Regions from separate parts of the Lysobacter xanthus genome, predicted to be linked through region 2. Evidence: predicted binding sites of a transcription regulator. Region 2 holds the regulator's gene; each other region holds the start of a gene.

Region 1 (3,268 bases), on a different contig from region 2:
AGCTGGTCGAGATGCCGCTCGAGCGCGAGGAGGTGCTCGTCGAGCGCGTCGCGATCGGCCGCGCGGTCGATACGCCGGTCGAGGTCCGCCAGGAGGGCGACGTCACCATCGTCCCCGTGCACGAGGAAGTCATCGTCGTGCAGCGCCAGCTCGTGCTGAAGGAAGAACTCCATATCCGCCGTCGCATCGACACCGTGCAGAGCGCGCAGCCCGTGCTGCTGCGCCGTCAGGACGTCCACGTGGAGCGCGATCCACCGGCCGCTTCACCCCCGCATTGATTCCACCGCCTGCAAGGGCACCCTTCCCCCACCGCAAGGAGATACACCCCATGGCCACCACCCTGGTCGGAATGTTCGATTCCCTCGCCGACGCCGAGCGCGCCCGCGACCTGCTGCTTCGCGAGGGCGTGGAGCGTGGCGCCGTCCACCTCGCCAACAACGAGTCGCTCACCGCGACCACCACCACCGAGACGACGGTGTCCGGTTCCGACGCCGGCGAGCACCGTGGCTTCTTCTCGCGCCTGTTCGGCTTGGACGACAACGACACCACAGCCGACAACTACTCGCAGGCCGTGCGCCAGGGTTCGGCCATGCTGACCGTGACGCTGCCGGACGACAGCGACGCGAGCCGCGTCACCCAGCTGCTCGAGAGCGCGGGTGCGGTCGACGTCGACGAGCGTGCCCGCCAGTCGGGCGGCCAGACCCGCGGTGCTTCGCTGCAGTCCGACACCACGCGCACCACGCAGGGCACCCGCGGCGACACGCTGAAGGTCGTGCAGGAAGAGCTGCAGGTCGGCAAGCGCGCGGTCGAGACCGGCGGCGTGCGCGTGCGCCAGTTCGTGACCGAACGTCCGGTGCAGGAGCAGCTGCAGCTGTGCCAGGAGCGCGCCATCGTCGAGCGTCGTCCGGTCGACCGCGTGCTGCAGGCGGGCGAGATCGACTCGATCGACCTCGGCGATCGCGAGTTCGAGATCCGCGAGCGTGGCGAGGAAGCCGTGGTCGCCAAGCAGGCGCGCGTCGTCGAGGAAGTGGCGGTCGGCAAGGAGGCGCAGGTGCGCACCGAGACGATCGAGGACACCGTGCGTCGCCAGGACGTCGATGTCGAACAGCTGACCGCGCGGAACGCGCAGCGCCAGCCGGGCACGACGCAGCGCACCCCGCCGCTGCGCTGATCCACGCCGCATGAACGACGAGGGCCGCCCAAGGGCGGCCCTTTTCGCGCCCGCAACGAAAACGGCCGCTTGCGCGGCCGTCGGCGTACTGCGGTGCATCGCCCGACGACGGACGTCGGAACGAGGATCGCCGCACCGGGCGGCGCGCTCGCCGGTTACAGCGAGAAGTTCAGGCGGACCTTGCCCTTGCCACCGCCGGGCTCGAACGTCCACTGCTTGACCGCGCGGACGGCGGCCTGCTCGAACGTACGCGTCGGCTTGGCGCTGACGACGGACACGGCGGCCACCTTGCCGGCCGGATCCACTTCGAACTCGACCTCGACGTAGCCGGTCGTGCCGGCGCGGGCCGCTTCCGGCGGATAGGTCGGCTCCACGCGCTTGACGGGCTTCAGGTCGGCCGCCTGGACCGGCAGCACGGCGCCGAACGCCAGCGCGATCGCGCACACGAAGGAACGGCTCATCGTTGTCTCCTCACGACATTTACGCAGCGCACCCAGTGGCGCCGTGGGGTTCGAATCGGCGCGAACGCCGGGTTCTTGATGGCCGTCGATCCGCCAGGGGCGGCGGCGTTCAGCTTCCTTGACCGCGGTCGCAGATCACGCTGGACCGGCGTCCCATTGCGCCGCGGGCGTGGCCTTTCGGGCGGCCGCGCCTAAAGTTCGCTCGCCGGGCGCCGATGAATTGCACAGTCGACCCATGAAGGGTCTTCGCCCGAGGCTGTCATGCGCTCCAAGAACCATTCCCTTGCCGACCGCGTCCTCGCTCCCGCGACGCGCCTGATGTCGCGACTGCGCTTCACGCAGAAGGCGGTCGTGATCGGTGCGACGTTCGTGCTGACCTGCGCGGTGCTCAGCGGCGTCATCGCCCACTCGACGCAGCAGCAGATCTCCGCCGCCAAGCTCGCGGGCTCGACGTCGCAGCCGCTGCGCGTGCTGAACGACGCGATGATCGCGATGCAGTCGCACCGCGGCCTCATGATGCGGGCGCTCTACAAGATGCCGCCCGCGCCGGGCGCCGTCGACGAGGTCAAGACGCGCGTCGACAAGGCCTGGGCCGTCACCGATGCCTGGCAGGACGATTACGCGGGCGGCACCGCGCTCGATTCGACGCTCGCCGCCGCCAAGTCGGCGTGGTCGAGGGCGCTGGCCCCGCAGGCCGATGCCGTCAAGATGGTGGCCGCGCACGACGAGGCCCTGCGCCAGATGCGCCTGCTCACCAAGGAACTCGCGGCCGTCGGCGGCGTGGACGTCGCCTCCGATCCGACCGAGTACTACGTGGGCCGCCTGGTGGCCGAATGGTTGCCGCTGCTCAGCAATTCCAGCTCGACCTACGGCACGACGGCGACGCACGTGCTCGGCGAGCAGTCGATCTGGGCCGACGACCGCGCCGACTTCGCCGCATCGAGCAGCATGGTCGACTTCCTCCTCGACCGCATCAAGCTGGACCTAGCGCAGATCCGCAAGCACGACCCGGCCGTGGCCGGCCGCATCGACGCGGGCATGACCAAGGCGATCGACGCGATCAAGGCGCACCGTGCCTTCGTGCAGACGCGCGTGATCGACGCGGAAACCCAGGACATGCCGCTGCCGCTGATGGCGGCGCAGAACAACGCGATGCGCAAGGCGGTCGGCGAAGCGGCCGACGCGATGAGCAATGCACTCGACCACGCGGCGAAGCAGCAGGTCAGCAGCCTGCAGCGGCAGGCCTACCTCGTGATGGTCATCGTGCTGCTGTCGCTCGGCCTGTCCGCCTACCTCTTCCTCGGCTTCAGCCGCAGCACGCGCTCCTCGCTCGCGAAGATCAAGAATGCCGCCGAGCTGCTGGCCGCGGGCCAGTTCCCCGACAAGGTCGGCGTCACCAGCCAGGACGAGCTGCGCGTGATCGGCGACGGCATCGAGAACGCGGTCGGCGCCCTGCGCGGCTTTGCCCGCGCGCAGCAGGACATGTTCACCGAGCACCAGGCCGGCAACATCGACCACCGCATCGACGCCGACCAGTTCCCGGGCTCGTACGGCGTGATGGCCGATGACCTGAACACGCTGGTCGCCTCGCACATCGAAGTCGAGACGAAGGTGATCGACCTCGTCGCGCAGTACG
Region 2 (3,268 bases):
TCGGACGGGCCGACGATGTCGCCCAGCCCGGCATGCACCGCGCGCACCAGTTCGACCACGCGGACGATGATCTGCCCGGTGAGGTCCTGGTAGCCCTGCGCCAGCGACATCTCGGAGAACCGTGCGCGCAGGCCGGCGACGGCCTCGCGCTGCGCCTCGTCCTGCGGCGGCGGAAGCTGCGCGAGCAGGCGGCCGCATTCGTCGATCAGGTCGAGCGTGCGCATGCTCGAGGATTCGGTCAGCTGCACGACGTGCTCGAGGCGCGAGCAGGCTTCCGGCAGGGATGCCGCACTGCCGCTGCCGTCGCCGAGCGCGGCGGTGAGCTCGCGCGCGAGGCGCACGAAGCCCTGCACCAGCGGCTGCGTGCGCCACTGGATGAGTTCGTCGACGTTGGCGCGCCAGGCGTCGTGATCGTCGTGCTCGAGCGCCCACAGCGCCGCCTGCAGCTTGGCGATCACCGCGCTGCGTTCGGGCTCGCCGATGCCCGGCGCGGCGCTCATGCGGCGGCCCCGATGCGCTCGAAGATCTTGCCGAGCTTGTCGCCGAGCGTGCCGGCGGTGAAGGGCTTGATGACGTAGCCGTTCACGCCCGCCTGCGCGGCCTCGATGATCTGCTCGCGCTTGGACTCGGCGGTCACCATCAGCACGGGGATCGTCTTGAGCACGTCGTCGGCGCGGATCGCCTTGAGCAGGTCGATGCCCGGCATGCCCGGCATGTTCCAGTCGGTGATGACGAGGTCGAACTTGGCCTTGCGCAGCTCCACGAGCGCGCTGTTGCCATCCTCGGCCTCGGTGGTGTCGAAGAAGCCGAGGTCGTTGAGCAGGTTCTTGACGATGCGGCGCATCGTCGAGAAGTCGTCGACGATGAGGATCTTGATGTTCTTGTCCATGGACGGGTTCCGGGCGGTCCTTGACCGACTAACGGCGGGGAAAGGGGGTTCTTGAGGCGGCGCGGACGAATGGGTCGGCGAATGTCCGCGACGCGTCGCAACGCGGGAGGAAACGGGCATGTCGGCCGCTTGGGCGCGGCCGTTGCGTGCAGCGCGGCACGGAACAGCCCTCCACACCGGCCGCCGCGACGCACCCGGCACCACGACCGGCCGCCGCGGGCTTACACCTCGACATGCTCCACGGCGGTTTCCCGCCAGTCGCCCAGCCGGCCGCGCAGGCGCAGCACGGCCTGGCCGTGGATCTGGCAGACGCGCGATTCGCTGATGCCGAGCACCGCGCCGATCTCGCGCAGATTCATCTCCTGCTCGTAGTACAGCGACAGCACCAGCTGCTCGCGCTCGGGCAGGTTGCCGATCGCCTCGCCGAGCGCCTGCCGGAAGACCGTGTGTTCGAGTTCGCGCGCGGGCGTGACGTTGCAGCTCGCGGCCAGTCGCGGTTCGCCGTCGAAGTCGTCCATCTGCTCGTCGAGCGAGAGCAGCTGGCCGCGCGAGGCGTCCTCGAGCATGTGGTGGTAGTCCTCGAGCGAGACGCCGAGCACGCTGGCGATCTCCGCCGAGTTCGCCGCGCGGCCGTTGGCCTGCTCGACCTGGCGCGTCGCGGCGACCACGTCGCGGTAGCGGCGGTGCACGCTGCGCGGCACCCAGTCGCCGCGCCGGATCTCGTCGATCATCGCGCCGCGGATGCGGATCGAGGCATACGTCTCGAACGCCGCGCCCTGGTCGGCCTGGAAGTTCTTCGCCGCCTCGATCAGGCCGAGCATGCCGGCCTGGATCAGGTCGTCCACCTCCACGCTCGCGGGCAGCCGCGCGGCGAGGTGGTGGGCGATGCGGCGCACGAGCTCGCCGTGCTTGACGACGACGGCATTGGCATCGAAGTCGGCGCTGGCGGTGCGCGTCTGCTTGTAGACATTGGCCTTGACGGCCGTCGCGGTCATGTTCATGCGGTCGCGCTCCGCGCCGTCGGGATCAGGCGTTCCATGAAGAATTCGACGTGGCCGCGCGGGCCCGCCGGCGTCTGCCACTTCTCCGCGCGCTTGGCGATCTCGCGGAAGGCCATCGAGGCGGGCGCGGCCGGGAAGGCGTCGACCACCGCTTCCTGGCGTTGGATCGCGCGGCGCAGCCATTCGTCGCGCGGGATCGCGCCGAGGTAGTTGAGCGTGACGTCGAGGAACTTCGACGTCACCCGCTCGAGCTTCTCGAACAGCTGGCGGCCCTCGCTCGGATGACCGACCTGGTTGGCGAGCACCTGCACGCGGGTCACGCCGCGCTCGCGGGTGAGCACCTTGATCAGCGCATAGGCGTCGGTGACTGACGCGGGTTCGTCGCAGACCACCACGATCACGTCCTGCGCGGCCTGGCAGAAGGTCAGCACGCTGTCGGAGATGCCGGCGGCGTTGTCGATGACCATCACGTCGATCGGCATCTCGAGCTGGCTGAAGGCGTGCACGAGGCCGACGTGCTGCGCCGGGGTTAGTTCGGTCATGTGGCGCTTGCCGCTCGCGGCGGGCACCACCAGCAGGCCGTTCGGGCCTTCGAGCAGCGTGTCGGCGAGCTCGCAGCGGCCGGCGAAGACGTCGGCGAGGGTGAAGCGCGGCGAGAGGCCGAGCATCACGTCGACGTTGGCGAGGCCGAGGTCGGTGTCGAGCAGCAGCACGCGCTGGCCGGCGTTCTGCAGCGCCATCGAGAGGTTGACGCTCACCGAGGTCTTGCCGACGCCGCCCTTGCCGCTGGCGACGGCGATGACGCGCACCGGGCCCGGCTCGTTCGCAGCGACGTGCGCGGTGGAAGCGATGGGGTTAGGCGACGACATGGCGTTCCTCGGTGGCGAGCGGGTTGTCGGCGGCGCGACGGAGTTTTTCGATCTGGAGCACGAGGCGGGACGCGTCCGCGGCCTCGAGGTCGGCGGGCACCTGCTGGCCTGCCGTGGTGTATGCAAGGGGCAGGCCATGCTTGATCGCGACGGAGATCGCGCTGCCGAGGCGGCCGGTCTCGTCGAGCTTGGTGAGCACGACGGCTTCCGGCTGCGCCATGCGGTAGCGGCGAACGGCCTCGGCCATGTCCTGCGGCTGCAGGTTGGCCGGCAGAACGAGCAGCGAACGCAGGTTGCGCGTGGCGCGCAGCCAGGTGACCTGGCCGAGCAGCGCCTTGTCGCGCGCGGCGTAGCCGGCGGTGTCGACGAGCACGAGCGGGTAGTCGACGAGCTGGTCGAGCGCGTCGGTGAGGCCTTCGGGGCCGTCGGCCTCGCACACCGTGATGCCCAGCTTGCGGCCGAGCGCATGCAGCTGCTCGCGGGCGCCGGGACGCTCGACGTCGGTGGTG
Region 3 (3,268 bases), on a different contig from region 2:
GCAGCTCGAACGACCAGCCGAGGTACGCGTTGACCGGATCGAGCCCGGCGAACGGCGGCAGCGTGTCGTCGAAGCAGGCGATGTCGCGCGCACCGAGGTCGGCGAGCTCGCGCAGCATGCGCAGCGGGTCGTTGCCGCTCAGGAACAGCGACGGATACGGGCGGAACACGATCCGCCAGCACTCCGGGCCCTCGGCCTTCGGCCTGGAGGCCGCGGCCGGCGCCGCGGCGGGCGGCGCACCGGTGAGCAGGGTGTCGAGCTCGGCCTTGCTGGCGTCGATCGCCGGCTGGTCGAGCGTGCCGCCGCTCTCGGCGTACTGCAGCATGCCGCGCAGCACGTCGCAGGACGTCAGCAGCACGCTGACCGCGGCGCTGTCGAGGTGGCGCTTGCCGGCGCGGGCCTCGTCCAGCAGCGTCTCCATCACGTGGGTGAAGTCGCTGATGAAGCGGAAGCCGAACGTGCCGGCGCCGCCCTTGATCGAGTGGGCGGCGCGGAAGATGGCGTTGATGGTGTCGGCGTCGGAGCGGCCCGCCTCCATGCCGAGCAGGCCGGACTCCATCGTGTCGAGGCCTTCGCGGCTCTCCTCGAAGAAGGCCGCGTGGAACCGGCTCATGTCCATCATGGCGCGGCGCTCCCGTGGATCAGCCGAGGACCTTGCGGACGGTCGCCAGCAGCTGTTCCGGGTCGAACGGCTTCACCAGCCAGCCGGTCGCGCCCGCGGCGCGGCCTTCCTGCTTCTTCTCGGGGCCGGATTCGGTGGTGAGCATCAGCAGCGGGGTGAAGCGGTAGTCGGGCAGCTGGCGCAGGTTGCGGATCAGCTCGATGCCGTCCATCCGCGGCATGTTGACGTCGGTGACGACCGCATCGAAGCGGCGGGTCTTCGCGATGTCGAGCGCGGCCTGGCCGTCCTCGGCCTCGCTCACGTTGTAGCCGCCCGACGACAGCGCGAACGCGACCATCTGCCGCATGGAAGTGGAATCGTCGACGATCAGCAGTTGCGCGCTCACGCAATATCTCCATGTACAGCTTGAGTGTTTTCGACGCCGAGGCTCACCGCCAGCGCGAGCTGTCGCGCGGCGTTGACCAGGGCAGGGGAAGCGAGGGTGACCTGCGTGCGGCGCCCGGCCCCGGCGCGGTCGCGCACGAAGGCGTGCAGCAGCTGCAGGCCGGCGGCATGCACGCGCTGCACCTGGTCGGCGACGAGCGATACGGGCTCGTCGTCCTCGAGATGGGGCAGCAGCACCTGCTGCAATTCGCCCACGTGCTCGATGCCGAGGTCGGATTGGAGGCTCAGTTCGGTCATGACGCGCCTCGCCGCGGAAAGGGTTACGACCGGTTTAACGGCGGCCGCCGGGGCGACTTGAGGCCCGGCGGGGGCGGGGTGGGCGCGACGGCGTTCGCAGTTCGGGCGCGCGACCGCCCGCCGCCGGGGCGGTGTGCGCCACGATTCCGGATGCAAACGGGGATACCGCTCAGTCGAACAGTGCGTCCGCGTCGAGCAGCACGGTCGGCGCGTCGCCCACGCGGGCCACGCCGAGGGTCGGGCCGGGATCGGCGCCGTGCAGCGGCGGCTCGACGTGCTCGCGCTCGAGCGAGACCACGTCCTCCACGCGGGTGACCAGCACGCCGATCAACTCGTCGTCGCGTTCGATCACCACCACGCGCGACTGGTCGTCCGCGTTCACGGCCCCCACGTCGAGCCACAGGCCCAGGTCGAACACCGGCACGATCCGGCCGCGCAGGTTCATGACGCCGAGCACCGCATGGGCCGCACCGCGCATCCCGACCACAGGCGCGACGCGCACCACTTCCTGCACGCGGAGCAGCTCGAAGGCATAGGAATCGCGGCCGACGCCGACGCGCAGCCAGCGATTGCCGCCGGTGGCGGTGCGTGCGCGACCGGTGGGCGCCGGCGGCACGCGCGGGATCGGTGCGATCGACGCCACCGGCTCGAAGCCCGACAGCCGCGGCAATGCGGTGGCGGGTTCCGGCGCGGGCGCAGGCTCCGCGCGCGGCGCCTCCACCGTGGGCATCGGCGGGGCCGCGAGCGGCGCCGCGACGACGGGCGCCGACATCGGTTCGGGTTCGGGATGCGCCACGGGCGCGCCGAGCAGTTCATCGAGATAGGCGTCGATCGTGGCCATGGTCACGCGGCTTCGCATTCGAGGGAAAGGGGATCGAGCAGCCACTGCAGCGCGTCGCGGTAGGCATCGGCGCCGCGACAGGCCAGTCGCGGCCCGGTCGCAACCGCGGACGCTTCGCGCAGGCGGGTGTCGAGCGGGATGGGGTCGGGGCTCACCTGGCCGCCGTACGTCTCGCGCAGCTGCTCCAGGCTCTGCTGGCCCGAGCGCGTGCGCTTGTCGTGGAGCGTCGGCACGATCGCGCGCGGCAACGGGCGCCGCCGCGAGCGCTCGACCATGTCGGCGGTGCGCAGCATGTCGCGCAGGCCGTGCAGGGCGAGCGGGTCGGTCTGCGTCGGCGCGACGAGCCGATCCGCCGCAGCGAGCGCGTTGACCATCAGGATCCCGAGCGTGGGCGGGCAGTCGAGCAGCGCGTAGTCGTAGGTGCCGGCGGCAGCCTGCAGCGCGCGGCCGAGCGCGAGGCCCAGGCCCGGCTGCGTCGCGCCGCGGCGCTCCAGCGTGGCGAGCGCCGGCTGTGCGGGGCACAGCCACAGGCGTTCGACCGGCGTCGGCCGCGCGAGATCGGCGAGCGTCTGCGCGGCGTCGGTGAACAGCTCGTACGACCCCCGCGGCGGCGGATCGACCGGCACGCCGAAGGCGTGCGAGAGCGAGGCGTGCGGGTCGAGATCGACCAGCAGCACGCGCTGCCCGGCATCGACGAGGCCGCGCGCGAGGCAGAGCGTCGTCGTGGTCTTGCCGACGCCGCCCTTCTGGTTCGCGATCGCCCAGGTCTGCATCAGCCGGCCCTCGCCGCCTGCGGCGACGCGGCCGACGCGACGTGCGCGACGGCGTCGGTGCCGCGGCCGGCGGGCAGGATCACCAGCATCACGCGCCGGTTGGCATTGCGACCTTCGGCGGTGGTGTTGTCGGCGACCGGCTGGAACTCGCCGTACCCCGTGAGCGACAGGCGCGCCGGCGCGATGCCCGCGTCGACCATCACGTGCAGCACGCTGGCGGCGCGCGCGGCCGAGAGTTCCCAGTTCGACTCGAACGGCCCGCCGGCGATCGGCTGGTCGTCGGTGTAGCCCTCCACGCGCACCGCGTTCGGCGCCTCACGCAGCACGTTGGCGAGGCGACGCACGGTGTCG

The links. The regulator FliA, encoded in region 2, starts transcription of late flagellar genes. The targets are predictions, from matches to a motif close to TAAAGTTTNNCNNNCNNNGGCCGATAA.
Region 1: the regulator FliA is predicted to act here: its motif matches at 1,825-1,851, upstream of ACY35P_RS04285 (methyl-accepting chemotaxis protein).
Region 3: the regulator FliA is predicted to act here: its motif matches at 1,338-1,364, upstream of ACY35P_RS04250 (STAS domain-containing protein).

The regions. Positions count from the first base shown of each region.
Region 1 is NZ_BAAGAB020000008.1:7,715-10,982, forward strand. Features, by position in the region: gene ACY35P_RS04270 (YsnF/AvaK domain-containing protein) at 1-278, shown strand, start outside; gene ACY35P_RS04275 (YsnF/AvaK domain-containing protein) at 329-1,171, shown strand; gene ACY35P_RS04280 (energy transducer TonB) at 1,327-1,632, opposite strand; gene ACY35P_RS04285 (methyl-accepting chemotaxis protein) at 1,894-3,268, shown strand, end outside.
Region 2 is NZ_BAAGAB020000058.1:10,523-13,790, reverse strand. Features, by position in the region: gene ACY35P_RS12325 (protein phosphatase CheZ) at 1-500, opposite strand, end outside; gene ACY35P_RS12320 (chemotaxis response regulator CheY) at 497-889, opposite strand; gene ACY35P_RS12315 (RNA polymerase sigma factor FliA) at 1,111-1,890, opposite strand; gene ACY35P_RS12310 (MinD/ParA family protein) at 1,887-2,759, opposite strand; gene ACY35P_RS12305 (AAA family ATPase) at 2,746-3,268, opposite strand, start outside.
Region 3 is NZ_BAAGAB020000008.1:2,242-5,509, reverse strand. Features, by position in the region: gene ACY35P_RS04260 (chemotaxis protein CheA) at 1-622, opposite strand, end outside; gene ACY35P_RS04255 (response regulator) at 642-1,007, opposite strand; gene ACY35P_RS04250 (STAS domain-containing protein) at 1,004-1,303, opposite strand; gene ACY35P_RS04245 (chemotaxis protein CheW) at 1,473-2,144, opposite strand; gene ACY35P_RS04240 (ParA family protein) at 2,147-2,917, opposite strand; gene motD (flagellar motor protein MotD) at 2,917-3,268, opposite strand, start outside.